DNA from 3 places in the Gordonia metallireducens genome. Region 2 is predicted to be linked to each of the others. Evidence: riboswitches for the same ligand, from Rfam matches in the RefSeq annotation. Region 2 holds a riboswitch; each other region holds the start of a gene.
What was found. A riboswitch is a leader RNA that binds a small molecule or an ion and turns the genes downstream of it on or off. The one in region 2 is predicted to bind cobalamin.
Positions count from the first base shown of each region.

Region 1: linked by a shared signal. The riboswitch ahead of metE (5-methyltetrahydropteroyltriglutamate--homocysteine S-methyltransferase) and the one ahead of LQD00_RS04165 (FecCD family ABC transporter permease) in region 2 are both predicted to bind cobalamin.
Region 3: linked by a shared signal. The riboswitch ahead of LQD00_RS18820 (CbtB domain-containing protein) and the one ahead of LQD00_RS04165 (FecCD family ABC transporter permease) in region 2 are both predicted to bind cobalamin.

Region 1 covers NZ_JAJQJP010000054.1:21,469-26,768, reverse strand. The annotation lists gene metE (5-methyltetrahydropteroyltriglutamate--homocysteine S-methyltransferase) at 1-2,253, opposite strand, end outside; cobalamin riboswitch at 2,400-2,601, opposite strand; gene LQD00_RS21185 (cobyric acid synthase) at 2,808-4,385, shown strand; gene LQD00_RS21180 (alpha/beta fold hydrolase) at 4,399-5,202, shown strand; gene mtr (mycothione reductase) at 5,210-5,300, opposite strand, start outside.
Region 2 covers NZ_JAJQJP010000015.1:53,386-58,685, reverse strand. The annotation lists gene LQD00_RS04185 (DUF2786 domain-containing protein) at 1-579, opposite strand, end outside; gene LQD00_RS04180 (VOC family protein) at 656-1,114, opposite strand; gene LQD00_RS04175 (excalibur calcium-binding domain-containing protein) at 1,346-1,618, opposite strand; gene LQD00_RS04170 (L-lactate dehydrogenase) at 1,798-2,751, opposite strand; cobalamin riboswitch at 2,885-3,066, shown strand; gene LQD00_RS04165 (FecCD family ABC transporter permease) at 3,139-4,191, shown strand; gene LQD00_RS04160 (ABC transporter ATP-binding protein) at 4,191-5,015, shown strand; gene LQD00_RS04155 (ABC transporter substrate-binding protein) at 5,015-5,300, shown strand, end outside.
Region 3 covers NZ_JAJQJP010000048.1:11,509-16,808, reverse strand. The annotation lists gene LQD00_RS18825 (ATP-dependent helicase) at 1-1,495, opposite strand, end outside; cobalamin riboswitch at 1,506-1,684, shown strand; gene LQD00_RS18820 (CbtB domain-containing protein) at 1,721-1,954, shown strand; gene LQD00_RS18815 (CbtA family protein) at 1,989-2,816, shown strand; gene LQD00_RS18810 (histidine phosphatase family protein) at 2,829-3,326, shown strand; gene LQD00_RS18805 (acyl-CoA dehydrogenase family protein) at 3,440-4,666, shown strand; gene LQD00_RS18800 (DUF7144 family membrane protein) at 4,739-5,164, opposite strand.

The DNA of each region.
Region 1 (5,300 bases), on a different contig from region 2:
GTTGGTGAGCGATTCGACGACCTCGGGCGTTTCGCGCGTCTTCAGCCCGCAATCCGGGTTGACCCACAGGCGTCCGGCGCCGACGCTCGACAGCGCCGACGACAGCGCCGTGTAGATCTCGTCCTGCTGGGGCACACGCGGCGAGTGGATGTCGTAGACACCCGGGCCGACCGCGTTGCGGAAACCGGCCTCGTCGAGATCGTCGAGGACCTCCATGTGCGAGCGCGCCGCCTCGATCGAGGTGACGTCGGCGTCGAGGTCCGCGATCGCGCCGATGACCTCGCCGAATTCCGAATAGCAGAGGTGCGTGTGGATCTGCGTGTCGTCGCGGACTCCCGAGGTCGCGATCCGGAAGGCGCGGACAGCCCACTCCAGGTAGCCGGGTTTGTCTGCGTCGCGCAACGGCAGCAACTCGCGAAGGGCGGGCTCGTCGACCTGGATGATCCCGACGCCGGCTGCCTCGAGGTCGACCGTCTCGTCACGGATGGCGAGCGCGATCTGATCGGCGGACGTCGACAGAGGCTGGTCGTTGCGGACGAACGACCAGGCCAGGATGGTCACCGGGCCGGTCAGCATGCCCTTGACCGGCTTGTCGGTCAGCGTCTGGGCGTAGGTGATCCAGTCGACGGTCATCGGCGCGGTACGAGAGACGTCGCCGTAGAGGATCGGCGGTCGCACGCACCGTGAACCGTAGGATTGCACCCACCCGTTGGCGGTGGCGAAGTAGCCGTCGAACTGCTCGGCGAAGTACTGCACCATGTCGTTGCGCTCGGGTTCGCCGTGGACGAGGACGTCCAGACCGATCGACTCCTGCAACGCGACAACATCGGCGATCTCGGCTTTCATCCGGTTCTCGTACTCGGCGCGATCGATCTCGCCCGATCGGAGTGCGGCGCGTGCCAGCCGGATGGCAGAAGTCTGCGGATACGAACCGATCGTGGTGGTCGGCAGCGGGGGCAGCCCCAACCGTTCCTGTTGCGCGACGCGACGCTGTTCAGCCGTGCCTCGGGTGGCGTCGGCATCGCTGATGGCGGCGAGACGTGTGCGGACCTCGTCGTTGTGCAGGCGCGGATCGGTGGCACGGCTCGCGAGTGCCATGGTGCTCGCGGCGAACGCGGCAGCCTGCACGACCCGGCCCTCGTGCAACGCCGACGACAGCACCGCGACCTCGCGGAATTTCTCTGCCGCGAAGGCCAGCCAGCCGCGGAGATCGGTGTCGAGCTCGTTCTCGGCGTCCAGGGAATAGGGGACGTGAAGTGTGGAGCAGGAGGTCGACACGGCGATCGACCGCGCGGAGCCGAGGACGGTGGCCAGCGTCGCGGCGGCCTGGTCCAGGTCGGTGCGCCACACATTGCGGCCGTCCACGACGCCGGCGATCAGCAGCTTGTCCGCCAGACCCGGGGTACCGGCAACGGTCTCGACCGACCCTTCGACGAGGTCGACCGCGACTGCCTCGATCGGGGTGCGCGCGAGATATGTCAACCGATCACCGGGATCACCGAAGTAAGTTGCCACGGCGATGGCAGGACGCTGAGCGTGGGTGCCCAGGGCGTCGTACACCGATTCGGCCCGGGGACCCAGGTCGGCGGCGACATCGGTGACCAGGACGGGTTCGTCCAGCTGAACCCACTCGACGCCGGCCTCGGCCAGCAGCGTCAGGAGGTCGCGGTACAACGGGACCAGTTCGTCGAGGCGATCCAGCGGCGCACTCGCTCCGTCGACCGCCTTGGACAGCGCGAGGAACGTCACCGGCCCGACGATGACCGGGCGGGCCGGGACTCCGAGCTCCTTCGCCTCTGCGACTTCCGCCAGGACCTTCTCGGGATTCAGCGAGAACGAGGTGTCCGGGCCGATCTCCGGCACCAAATAGTGGTAGTTGGTGTCGAACCACTTGGTCATCTCCAGCGGAGTGACGTCGGCGGTGCCGCGCGCCGCCGCGAAGTAGCGGTCCAGCGGGTCATCGATCTCGGCGAACCTCGACGGTAACGCGCCGAGGAGGACAGAGGTGTCGAGCACCTGGTCGTAGTACGAGAACGTGTTGACCGGGACGGAGTCGTGACCGGCCTCGGTGAGCTCGGCCCACTGCTCGCCGCGCAGGCGCTGCGCGACCTCGGCGAGCTCGGTGCGGTCGATACGACCGCCCCAATAGCTTTCGACGGCTCTTTTCAGTTCGCGCCGGGGACCGATGCGTGCGGTGCCGAGGACGGTGGTCGTGAACGGTGCCGCGGAATCGCGACGGACGGTGTCGGACATGGAAGTCGACTTCTCCTACTGACGGCGGATGGTTCACCGCCCAGCAGGGGGAGATCGATCGAGCCACCTCGCGGGCAGCAGAGAGCGCGCGACGATCACCGATTCGACCTGCGCCCAATCCTCGAGGCGGCGAGCCACCGGACGCGGCGCGTCCGGTACACCTGGCAGGTCTTCGGGCTCACCGTCGCTCTCGAGAGAGGTTCCTACTGACCGTCGCTTCCCAAGCCTGGGCTCAGTGCTGATGACGGTGGTCGTTACGGCATACCGCTGCGGGGACAGCTCCGGATTCGAACCGGATTCCCTCTCGTCGCCGGCGTGACGCCGGCGACTCGACGCCACGCGCCATCAGATGCTTCCTGATTTCACGCGTGGCGAACCACATGCGCGCTCAACACTAGTGAGCGGCGTAGACCCGACGCAAGGAAGGTCACGGCGACATGACGACACTTACCCGACGGTGTCCGGCCGAGCGCGGGAGCACCCCTCGGAGTCGAGTTCCCCGACCGGCAGTGGAAGATTGACACCTGGTTCGCAGTCGAGAAAGGGGTGTCGTGGTGGCCGATCTCGGTGGGGCGTTGCTCGTGGGCGGGACCAGCAGTGACGCCGGTAAGAGTCTCCTCGTCGCAGGTCTCTGTCGTGCTCTCGCGCGCGACGGCGTCCGGGTCGCGCCGTTCAAGGCGCAGAACATGTCCAACAACTCGGTGGTGACGCTCGACGGCGGTGAGATCGGCCGCGCCCAGGCCCTGCAGGCCTTCGCCTGCGGGCTCGAACCCTCGACGCGGTTCAATCCTGTTCTGCTGAAACCCGGCAGCGACCGGCGCTCCCATGTCGTGCTGCGAGGGCGCCCGGCCGGGGACGTCGGTGCCCGGGACTACATGGCCTGGCGGTCCCGGCTGAGGGAGGTCGTCACCGAGGAGCTCGCCGCGCTCCGCCGCGACTTCGACGTCGTGCTCTGTGAGGGAGCGGGTTCGGTCGCCGAGATCAACCTTCGCCGCAACGACATCGCCAACATGGGGCTCGCGCAGGCCGCACGGCTCCCGGTGCTGCTGGTCACCGACATCGACCGCGGTGGCTCGTTGGCCTCGCTGTTCGGCACCACCGCGATCCTCGAACCCGCAGACCAGGCGCTGATCGCGGGCTACGTCGTCAACAAGTTCCGGGGCGACCCGAGCATCCTCGAAACCGGGCTCCGGCAGGTCGAGGAGATCACCGGCCGCCCGACCCTCGGTGTCCTGCCGTTCGCCGACGACCTGTGGCTCGACGCCGAGGACTCCCTGGCGGCGCCCGTCGGCCGGCGGGTCGGACCGCCGCTGAACCCGGCCGGTCCGGGCGCGCGGCTCCGCGTCGCCGCGATCCGGTTGCCCCGCATCTCCAACTCCACCGACGTCGAGGCGCTCGCCTGCGAACCGGGCGTCGACGTGACCTGGGTCGACGACCCGGGCAGTGTCGCCGCCGCCGACCTGGTGGTGATCCCGGGAACCCGTGCCACGGTCTCCGACCTCGCCTGGATGCGCGACCGCGGGATCGCCGACGCGGTCACCGCCCGCGCGGCCCGGGGCGTCCCGGTCGTCGCCATCTGCGGGGGTTTCCAGATGCTGGCCCGCACCATCGACGACGCGATCGAATCCGGTCGTGGCCGCGTCGACGGCCTCGGTGTGTTCGATCTCGACATCTCCTTCGCCACCGACAAGACGTTGCGTCAGGTCAGCGGCACCAGCCGCGGTGGAGAGGTGATCAGCGGCTACGAGATCCACCACGGGCGGGTCGTCGGGTCGCGGGAGGACACCTGGATCGTCGACGACGCCGCGGGTCCCGAAGGTGCGGTGCGAGGCGCGATCCGTGGGACGCACTGGCACGGACTGCTGGCCAACGACGCCTTTCGGCGTCGGCTGCTCACCGAGGTGGCCGCCGAGGCCGGTGTGCCGGACTTCCGGGTCGCGGGCGACACCGAGGTGGAGGCGATCCGGCGGCGACAGGTCGACACGATGGCCGACCTGGTCAGCGAGCATCTCGACATGGACGCGGTGATGCATCTCATCGAGGACGGTCCGCCCGTGTCGGCGCCCGTCATCCGCCATCACCTGGACCCCGACACCGGTTCGGCGCAGACGCTATCGTGGCCCAATGACTGAAGATCAGCGTCAGGTGACCGTCAACGGCCTCACCTTCGACGTCCGGATCGGGGGACCGGAACGGGGCCCGTGGGTCCTGCTGCTTCACGGATTCCCGGTGGACGGATCCTGCTACGACGCGGTGCTCCCGCGACTCCACGAATCGGGCCTGCGGACGTTGGTCCTGAACCAGCGCGGCTACAGCCCCGGCGCACGACCCGAGGCCGTCGAGGACTATCACCTCAGCCACCTGGTGTCGGATGTGATCGCCGTGCTCGACGAACTGAAGGTCGGGTACGCGATCCTCGTCGGGCACGACTGGGGCGGCATCGTCGCGTGGCATCTCGCGGGCAAGTACCCCGACCGGTTCACCGGTCTGGTGGTCGCCAGCACCGGCCACCCGTCGGCGATGCGGGATGCACTCGCGGCGAGCGATCAGCGCGAACGATCGTCCTACATCCTCGATTTCGTCGCCGACGGCGCCGAGGAGACACTCCTCGCCGACGACGGCGCCAAGCTGCGCGCGGCCGGGGTCACCGCCGATGAGCTCGCCCCGCTGCGCGAACCGGGCGCCCTGCGGGCTGCATTGAACTGGTACCGGGCCAACTTCGTCGGCGACATCAAGGGCACCATGGCGTGCCCGCCGGTGGAGATCCCGACGACGCTCGTCTGGAGCGACGCCGACGCCGCGCTCGGCCGTGAGCAGGCGCAGGGCAGCGGCCGGTACGCCTACTCCGACTTCCGGTTCTGCGAACTGGCCGGCGTCGACCACTGGATTCCGCAGAACGCTCCCGCCGAACTGGCCAGCGAGATCGCCCTGCGGTCGACGGTGTTCTAGATCGCCACTAGATCTCCAGACCCAACAGCGCGTTCTCGAGCACCTCGGGCATCGCCGGGTGGATCCAGTACTGCCCCTTGGCGACCTCGAGGGCGGTC
Region 2 (5,300 bases):
GCGGGCAGCATCGCGGGCCTCGCTGAGACGTTTGCCGATGCGTTCGGCGAAGGCCGACTGGAAGTTGAGGCGCGCGGTGATCGGCGACAGCGGCTTCTCCTCGATCACCCGGCGCGCCTGCCAGCCGCTGCCCTTCGTGACGACGCGCGCGAAGGTCTCCCCCTTGTACGCCCCCGACCGCAGGTAGGCATCGCTGGCGGCGACCATCTGGATGATCAGCGACGTGTACAGCGCCTCGCAGGCGTCGATGTCGGCCTCGTAGCCGTAGGCGAGGACGAAAGTCGAGTTGCTGGCGACGTCTACTGTCACGTCGTTCGCCATGGTGATCGCCACGAACAGTTGCACGTAGGTGCGCAGGCCACGCTTGCCCGGCTCGCCGATCTTGATCTGCCGGGAGATCGGGGTGACCTTCCTGCGCGCGGCCGGATCGTGCGCGCGGGCCACGGCGAGATCGATCGACGACGCCGTGGCGAGGCGCTGTGCGGCCTGCATGAACGTCTCGGCCTCATGCTCGTTGTCGGTGTTCTCCGCCTGTCGCAGGAGGGCGGAGATCCGGGTGAGCAGCTTGTCGTCGCGCATGTAGTTCAGACTATCGGCGCGCCCGATCGGTTCCATCGGACCGCGGACGAGCCGGGAAGGCCAGGTCGGAGACCCCTCAGCTCTCGGGCGACCAGCGGGCGACGTCGTCCTTGCCCACGGGCCGCTCCTGGGTGGCACGCTGCGTCATCCGGAGGTTGTTCCCGAACGGGTCGCGGAAGGCGCAGTCGATCCCGTACGGCTGTTCCTCGGGGTCCTGGGTTAACTCGACGCCCTTCGCGACGAGGGCAGCGTGCGTACCCCGGCAGTCGTCGGTCGAGAAGATCGTGACCGGCATCGCGCCCTGCGTGACCAGTTCGCGGACCTTGGCCACAGCGTCGTCGGAAAGCGATGGAGGCCCGGGCCTCTCGAGGAGGATGAGACGGTCCGGCTGCCCGGGTGGTGCGACCGTCAGCCACCGCATGAATCCCATGTCGACGTCGGTGTCGACGGTGAACCCGAGCTCGCCGACGTAGAATTCGAGCGCCGCGTCCTGGTCGAGGACGTAGATGGAGTGGATGGCAATTCCGGTGATCATGAGCCCGACGATACGACTGCGGCGCCGACGGGCGCTTCTCCGGAATTGCTCGACGCCGGGAGCGAAGCGAGCGGGTCGAATTCACGCGGCTCGGTCGGCCCGGTCGGTATCGTCCAGCGCCGCACGAAGCGTCCCGGCACAGGCACCGGGGAGACGTGCCGACGGTAGCCGGACGGGCTGCAGCCGATGATCGTGGTGAAGGTCCGGCCGAAGGTGCAGTGTGACTCGCGGTCAGCGCTTCTCGCAGGCGATGCCGTCGTTGTCGCGATCGCTCTCGTCGTTGGCGTCGTAAAGGGCCTGGTCGACGGTGAAGTTCGTGACCGGGGTGCTCGTTGTCGAGTCGACGGCGCCCGGCTGTCCGACACCGTGTGGGTAGTCGGCGTTGAGCGCCTTGCAGTTGGCGTAGTCGGTCGCAGCCGAGGCGGGTGCCGCCGCCATCAGCGGTGCGATCGCCATCGACGCCGCAGCGACAAACCCCAGAACCGTCTTGCGCGAACCACTCATCGTCGAACCTTCTCTCACACCGATGTGACCAGGTGAAACTACCCCGACGTGGCGTCGACATCCGCATCCTGGAGTGAGATTGGTCCGCCTGAGGGACAGTGACTCGAGGACGATCGCCGCCTCCGAAGGCCAGCGCTGAACGGAATCAGCGAATCATTGCCGGAAGTGACGATCGTGCCCTACAACCCGAATCGCGACTGCATTGCGCGCAGCGTCTCCGCCGATGCGAGCAGGCCCGCCTCCTCGTCCGACGACAGCGGCACCTCGAGGCGCGTCTGCGCACCTCCGCGGTCGACGACGGTCGGCAGGGACAGGCATACATCCTCGAGTCCGGAGAAGCCGGAGGCGACCGTCGAGACCGGCAGGACACGATGCTCGTCGTTCAGAACGGCTTCGACAATCCGCGTGGCAGCGAGGCCGATGGCGTAGTTGGTGGCACCCTTGCCCTCGATGATCGCGTAGGCCGCATGCACGACCTCGTTCCGGATACGTTCGCGCGCAACGGCATCCATCTCCGGACGTCCAGGCAGCGGCTTCCACGACGTCAGTGGCACCCCGCCGATCGTCGCCGACGACCACAACGGGATCTCACTGTCCCCGTGTTCGCCGACGATATAGGAATGCACACTCTGGACCGCCACCCCACAGTGCTGCGCGATGAGGAACCGCAGCCGCGACGAGTCGAGAACGGTTCCGGAACCGAACAGCTGATTCGACGGCAGACCGGTGATCCGCTGCGCGGCATAGGTGACGACGTCGACCGGGTTGGTCACCATGAGATAGATCGCATAGGGCGCGACCTCGAGCACACCGGGCAGGATCGATCGGGTCAAACCGATTGTGGCCTCGGCCAATTCGAGACGCGACTGTCCCGGCTTCTGTTTGGCTCCGGCGGTGAACACGACGACGTCGGCGTCGGCGCACACCGACACGTCGTCGGATCCGAGGATGTCGGCACGGGGCACGAACTCCAGCCCGTGCGAGAGGTCGAGAACTTCGGCGGTGACCTTCGGCGCCTTGATGTCCAGGAGGGCGACGGTCCGCGCCACTCCCCGGATCAGTGCCGAGTAGGCGATCGCGGTGCCCACCGCGCCCGCGCCGATGATGGCAAGTTTCGTGGGTCGTCCGTCCATCGGATCACCGTCCGCCTCGGTTCGATTCGCGACTGTTGCGCGGCACTGTCGGCACCCAGCGTAAGACCTCCCGACGTCGCGCGCCCGGTTCGGCCAACCGGGCGATGGCGCAATCTCCACGATAGTGTTGCTAGCCTCACCTCCAGAGAGCGGTCGCACCTGCACACGCGGGTGCCAGGGAACCTGGTGCGAATCCAGGACTGGCGCGCAGCGGTATGGGGGACGGACCCGACAGCAAGCCACTGGGGCAACCCGGGAAGGCGTCGGGTTCGGATGAACCCGAGTCCGAATACCTGCCGTTCTCGTCGAGTCCACCCGGCATCTCGCGCACAGATGCCCAGACCGAAGGCAGTTCCACACGTGTCCCGTCCTCCCGACGGCACGACGATGATCGCCACCGACACGTCGGTACGGCGACTTCCGTCGTTGCCTCTTGCCCTGATTCTTCTCGCGCTCACGCTGGTGAGCGTCGCGGTCGCCACTGCTTTCGGCGCCGAGACGATCCCCATCGGTGACGTCTGGCGAACCGTCGCCGGACGCCTGCAAGGCGATGATCTCGACGCCGCCCACGCCGTGATCATCTGGGATCTCCGATTACCGCGTTCGATACTCGCGGCGATCGTCGGCGCAGGCCTGGCCCTTGCCGGCGCCGTCATGCAGGCCCTCGTCCGCAACCCGCTCGCCGAGCCGTACCTGCTGGGCGTGTCCGCCGGTGCAGCCGTCGGCGCGACGGCGGTCATCACGCTCGGTTCGTTTGCCGCACTGGGTGTCTGGGCGTTGTCGGGCGGCGCACTGATCGGCGCGCTCGCGGCGTCGATCACCGTCTATGCCGTCGCCCGGGCGCAGGGCGGACTGACCGCCCTCCGCCTGATCCTGTCCGGCGTCGTCCTGTCCTCGGCGTTCATGGCGTTGTCATCGCTGCTGGTGTTCACCGCCGCCGACCCGCATGCCGCCGACAACGTAATGTTCTGGATGCTGGGCAGCGTCGCCGGCGCGACGTGGGCGAAAGTCCAGATCGCGGGTGTGGTCGTCGTGGCCACGGTGTTCGCGATGCTGGCGATCCACTCCTGGCTCGACGCCTACGCGGCCGGCACCGACACCGCGACCTCCCTCGGGGTTCCGGTGCGCGCCATGCGTAATGCTTTGTTCGCGGTGCAGGGACTCCTGGTCGGTGTCCTGGTTGCGGTCGCCGGCGGGATCGGCTTCGTGGGGTTGATCGTGCCGCACGCCGCGCGCCTGCTGGTGGGTGCGACGCACCGCGCGATGATTCCCGTCGCGGTCTGCGGCGGCGCGCTGTTCCTGGTGTGGGTCGATGTCATCTCGCGAGTGGCCGCGGCGCCGCGCGAGATGCCGTTGGGCATCGTGACCGGACTCATCGGCGCACCGATCTTCCTGTTCCTGATGGGACGCCGTCAGTACGTGTTCGGCGGCGGATCCTGATGCCCGCCGACTCACGCTCGATGTCGTTGCGCGCGACGGGCCTCAGCTGTCGTCGCGGCGCCCGTACGATCCTGCGCGGGGTGGACCTCGACGTCCCGGCCGGAACCCGGCTCGCCATCGTCGGCCCCAACGGGACGGGCAAGAGCACGTTGCTCCGAACCCTGTGCGGTCTCGAACAACCGTCGTCCGGGCGTATCCGACTGGCCGACGACGATCTCGGTCGCCTTCCGGCGCGGCGTCGCGCGTTGTCGATCGCCGTCGTCGGTCAGGATGAACACCCGTCGGCCGAACTCACGGTCGCAGAAGCGGTGGGCCTGGGACGCACGCCGTACCGATCTGCCTGGGCCACGGGCAGTTCCGATGACGATGAGATCATCCGGTCCGCATTGGAACAGGTGGGACTGGGTGGTTGGGAACGCCGGTCGTGCATGCAGCTGTCGGGCGGCGAACGGCACCGCGTCGTACTCGCCCGCGCGATAGCGCAGCAGACGCCGATCCTCGTGCTCGACGAGCCGACGAATCATCTCGACGCGGCCTGGCGACTGCGGCTGATGCAGACCCTCGACGACCTCGAGGCCACCGTGATCGCCGCGATGCACGACCTCGACCTCGTCCTCCGCCACTTCGACTCGGTCGCTGTGGTTTCCGACGGCGGGATCACCGCCCACGGCCCACCCGTCGAAGTGTTGACCCCCGATCTGCTGGCGTCGGTCTTCGACGTGTCCGGCACGGTCGTTCCCCATCCCGAGACCGGTCTCCCCCATCTGCTCCTGAACTCCCCCATGTCACCTGCACCGCAGGCCTACACCACCAAGGAAAATTGATGAGACACACCATCACCCGATCCGCCGCGCTCGCTCTCGTCCTAGGCACCGCGGCGGGTTGCGGCGCCGACTCCGGCGTCGCCGCTACCGACAGCGTCACCGTCACCAACTGCGGCGCCGAGGTCACCTTCGACCAGCCCCTCGATCGCCTGTTCGTCAACGACGGCGGGATGATCGCGATCGCGCTCGCGACGGGTGCACGCGACAAAATGGTCGCGGTCAGCTCACTCGCCCGTGACAAGGACGTCCTCCGGCTCGAATACGGGCCGCAGGTCGACACCCTGA
Region 3 (5,300 bases), on a different contig from region 2:
CGTCGAAGACCCCGCGCCCGAGATCGCGGTAGGGCGCCGCGCGGCGCACGACCTCGTACCAGTGGTCGACCTCGAGATCGTCGACGGCGGCGGCTGCGATGGTCTGCTGCGCGAGGATGTCGAGGGGGTTCTGGGGAACCTTGATCTCCTCGATCGCGCCGTCGAGCATGCGGCCGACGGTGACCGTGCAGTGCAGCAGGTCGGTGCGGTGTTTGGGGTAGAGGATGCCCTGGCTGATCTCGCCGACCTGGTGGCCGGCGCGACCGATGCGCTGCAGGCCGCTGGCCACCGACGGCGGGGCCTCGACCTGGATCACCAGATCGACTGCTCCCATGTCGATGCCGAGTTCGAGCGAGCTGGTCGCCACGACGCAGGACAGGCGACCGGCCTTGAGGTCGTCCTCGATCTGCGCGCGCTGCTCCTTGCTCACCGAGCCGTGGTGCGCCCGCGCGAGGACGGCCTCGGCACCGGAACTCGCACCGCTACCCATCACGAATGCGGGAGCCCCACCCGCGACCGTCGGGTTGGCGGTGGCCTCGGTCGTGACGCCCTGCCGCTCCGCGTGGATCTCGTTGAGCCGAGCGGTCAGTTTCTCGGCGAGGCGCCGGGAGTTCGCGAACACGATGGTCGCCCGGTTGGCCTCGATCTGGTCGACGATCGACGCCTCCACGTACGGCCACAGCGACCCGGCCGTGGGGGAGAAGGCGTCGTCGAGCTCGGCGGAGTCCGCACCCTCGGGGCCGGGTGCCGGCGGGATGTTCGCCATGTCCTCGACCGGCACGTCGACGCGGAGATCGAAGGTCTTGTCGGCCTTGGGCTTGACCACCTGGCAGGGCGCCGACCCGGAGAGGAACCCGGCGACCACCTCGGGCGGCCGGACGGTCGCCGACAGTCCGATCCGCTGCGCGGGCTTGTCGAGCAGCTCGTCGAGGCGTTCGAGGGTGAGTGCGAGGTGTGTGCCGCGTTTGGTCGCGGCGACCGCGTGGACCTCGTCGACGATGATCGCCTCCACGTCGGTGAGGCTCTCCCGTGCCGCGGAGGTCAGCATGAGGTACAGCGACTCCGGCGTGGTGATCAGGATGTCGGGCGGGGTCTTCACCAGCGCGCGGCGGTCGGCGGCCGAGGTGTCGCCGGAGCGGACGCCGACCGTGATGTTCGGTTCGGGGAGGTTGAGTTCCTGCGCCGCGCGCGTGATCCCGGTGAGCGGTGCGCGCAGGTTGCGCTCGACGTCGACGGCGAGGGCCTTGAGCGGCGAGATGTAGACGACCTTGGTGCCCGGACGGCGCTCACCGGGGTCGGCGGCGAGTCGGTCGAGCGCCCACAGGAATGCCGCGAGGGTCTTGCCGGAGCCGGTCGGGGCGATGACGAGGGTGTTCGCTCCGTCGGCGATCGAGGTCCAGGCGCCCTTCTGGGCTGCGGTCGGCTTGGTGAACGCTCCCGTGAACCATCGCCGGGTGGGGGCGGTGAATCGATCGAGAACAGAGGGGCGGGGCATCTATCCACTATGTCTCACATGTGTGACAGGTCGGGGTATACAGTCGACACACGCCTGTACGGGGAATCCGGTGAGAATCCGGAACGGTCGCGCCACTGTGAACGCCGACTCGGGGACGCGGTCGAGGGATTCGACGGTGCCCCAGAGAAGACGTGAGTCAGGATGCCGTGCCGGCGGTATCTGATCCACAACTCTCCGACGCGAGATCGGCGAAAGGACAATCCCATGACGGGTCCCCGTACGTCCGAAGCAGTCAAACCCTCTCCGCGCGCCCTGGCGGTACCGAATCTCTCGGTCGCGAGCGCAGCGCTCTGGCTGAGCCTCACGGTCCTCCTGGCCGGGCTCGCCTACTACTTCCTCGGCTACGACCAGGGGGTCGTGTCGGTGTTCGGCGAGAACACCTATGTGCACGAGTTCGTGCACGACTCCCGCCACTTCCTCGGCTTTCCCTGCCACTGAGTCGGCCTGACCGAAGAGGTAGGGACAAGTTCACATGGAGAAGAAATTCATCGGCGCAGGTCTGCTCTCGGGCCTGATCGCCGGAATCATCTCGTTCGTCTTCGCGCGGTTCTATCTCGAACCCGTGGTGTCGAAGGCCGTCGACTACGAGGGCGAGCGCTCGGAAGCCGAAGAGGCGCTGGCTCACGCAGCCGGCGGTCATTCACACGGCGAGGGTGGTGAGGTCTTCACCCGCGCGATGCAGGAGAACCTCGGCGCCGGAGTCGGCAACCTGGTGTTCGCCCTGTGCATGGGGGCGTTCTTCGCAGTTGCCTTCACCGTGCTGTGGAGCCACCTGGGCAATCGGTATCCGGCCGTCGACGCCCGGGCGGTCGCCGGGGCCCTCGGGGCGATCGGTTTCGTCGCCGTCTTCGGTGTGCCGTTCTTCGCCTACCCGGCCAACCCGCCCGCGGTCGGGGACGACGACACGATCGGGGAACGGACGGGTGCATTCCTGACCGTCACCATCGTGTCGGTCGTGCTGATGATCGTGGCCGTCGTTCTCGCGCTGTGGCTGCGGCCGCGGATCGGCGGACTGGTGTCGGCCGTGGTGGGCGGCGCCGCGTACGTGATCGCGGTCGGCATCACCATCGCGCTGTTGCCGACGTTCAGCGAGGTGCCGGAGCCGGTGCGCAACGACGCCGGCCAGATCGTGTTCCCCGGCTTCCCCGCGGACGTCGTCGCCGACTTCCGCGTGTACACGATCACCAACCAGGTCATCCTCTGGACGGTGCTGACGGTGACCTTCGCGCTGGTCCTCGGCGCGATGGCGCGGTCGGAGAGCCCGGCCACCTCCCGGACGGTCGACGCCGCCCAGAGCTGAGCGCCTTGATTCATGCAGATCATCACCGCCGGGCGCACCGGTCCCAACCGATCGGTGCGCTTCGGCGGTGAAGCGCCCCTCGACGACCGCGGTCGCCGCGACATCGAAGCGTTGGCGGCGTCGGTCGTCGGGGCCCTGACCTTCTGTGGGCCGGAACCCGCGACACTCGAGAGCGTCCGGCTCCTGGGCGGTCGCCCCGAGATCGACGAGGAACTCCGCACGCTCGACGTCGGAACCTGGGCGGGATCGGCGCCCGAGGAGATCGATCCTCGCGAGCTGGCGGTCTTCTTCACCGACCCGGCGGCCCGGCCCCACGGCGGCGAGAGCGTCGAGGAGTTCGTGATGCGGGTGCACGACCGGCGCAACACCCTGAACGCCGACGTGGCGACGGTCGTCGTGGCGATGCCTGTTGCACAGGCACTTCTGTGTGACGACGCCGCGGGGTACTTCCGGGTCGAGGTCCGGCCGGCGACCTCCTACTTCTGGCCGGCCCCTGAGAATTCGCCCTGAAGAAACAGATCCGCGGGGACGTACCTAGACATCGCGAGTGACTCCTGACACAGTTGAGTCGGCAAAACTGAAACGTGTTCGCCCCCGGCGGGCACTGTCTGGGGAGAGTGACGATGTTCGAGTGGTCCGAAGAAGATCTGATGGTGCGGGACGCGTTGCGCGCGTTCATCGACAAGGAGATCCGACCACATCTCGACGAGCTCGAGTCCGGCGTGCTGCCTCCGTACGACATCACCCGCAAGCTGCTCTCGACCTTCGGGGTCGACGCGATGGCCAAGGACGCGCTCGAGAAGGAACTCGAGGCAGAGGCCAACGGGGAGAAGAAGAAATCGTCCGGCGACGGCGGCGGTATGAGCGGCTCGATGTTCATGATGGTCAACATCGAACTGGCAGGTGTGTGTCTGGGACTCGTCGCCTCGCTCGGTGTGAGCATGGGCCTGACCGCCTCGACGATCCGCGGCAAGGGCACGCTCGCACAGAAGAAGCGCTGGCTGCCCGAGCTGGTCACCATGGAGAAGGTCGGCGCCTGGGCGATCACCGAACCCGACTCGGGGTCCGACGCCCTCGGCGGCATGAAGACCACCGTTCGCCGCGACGGTGACGACTACATCCTCAACGGCCAGAAGACGTTCATCACCAACGGTCCGTACGCCGACACCATCGTCGTGTTCGCGAAGCTCGACGACGGCAGCGGCACCCCCATGCGTGACCGCAAGGTGCTGTCTTTCGTCCTCGACAAGGGCATGCCGGGCCTCACACAGGGCAAGCCGTTCAAGAAGATGGGCATGATGAGCTCGCCCACCGGTGAGCTGTTCTTCGACAACGTCCGGGTCGGCAAGGACCGTCTGCTCGGCGAGACCGAGGACACCGGTCAGGATTCGCGCGGTTCCGAAGGTGCCAAGGCCGGTTTCACCGCCGAACGCGTCGGAATCGCCGCGCTCTCGCTCGGCATCATCAACGAGGCCCAGCGCCTGTCGATCGACTACGCCAAGACGCGCAAGCTGTGGGGCCAGGAGATCGCCCAGTTCCAGCTCATCCAGCTCAAGCTCGCCGAGATGGAGATCGCCCGCATCAATGTGCAGAACATGCTCTTCAGTGCGATCGAGCGGGGCAAGGCGGGCAAGCCGCTGAGCCTCTCGGAGGCGTCGGCGATGAAGCTCTACTCGTCGAAGGCCGCCACCGACGTCGCGATGGAAGCCGTCCAGCTGTTCGGCGGCAACGGTTACATGGCCGAGTACCGGGTCGAGCAGCTCGCCCGAGATGCCAAGTCGCTCATGATCTATGCCGGCAGCAACGAGATCCAGGTGACCCACGTCGCCAAGGGACTCCTGCGCGGCTGACCTACGCGTTTCATCGCTCGAAACCGCGCTCAGAGCGGTTTCGAGCGATGAACTGGTTAGCGCCGGTCGGCGTCAGTACTCCGCTCTGGGATTCCAGGTCGAGACGGCCCAGATGACGACCACGTCGAGTGCGATGACCAGAATCGACCACCACGGGTAATAGGGCAGCCACAGGAAGTTCGCGATGATGGACAGGCCGGCGATCACGATGGCGGTGAACCGGGCCCAACCCGCCCCGCTGACGAGGCCGGCGCCGACGATGATCGCGATGGCGCCCAGCACGATGTGGATCCATCCCCACGTGGAGATATCGAATTTGTAGACGTATTCGATGCCGCGGACGAACACCTCGTCCTTGGCGACGGCGGCGATCCCCTGCGCGAGTTGGACGACTCCGACGACGATCAGGATGATCGCGGCGCCGATGGACGTCCCCGCGGCGATTCCCTGCTTGGCAGACAGGGTTCCGCGCTCTTCGCCTGGTGCAGTGTGTGTCATGACGCCCTCCTCTGGACTGTGGACAGTGAGGAGTGTGCGACTCGCCGAGAGGAATCGCAGGAATTCCGGAGAACTGTTCGGTATCTGGTCCCGAAATGAACTCTCAAATGAAATGAGTTGGGCGCCAACTCGTGAG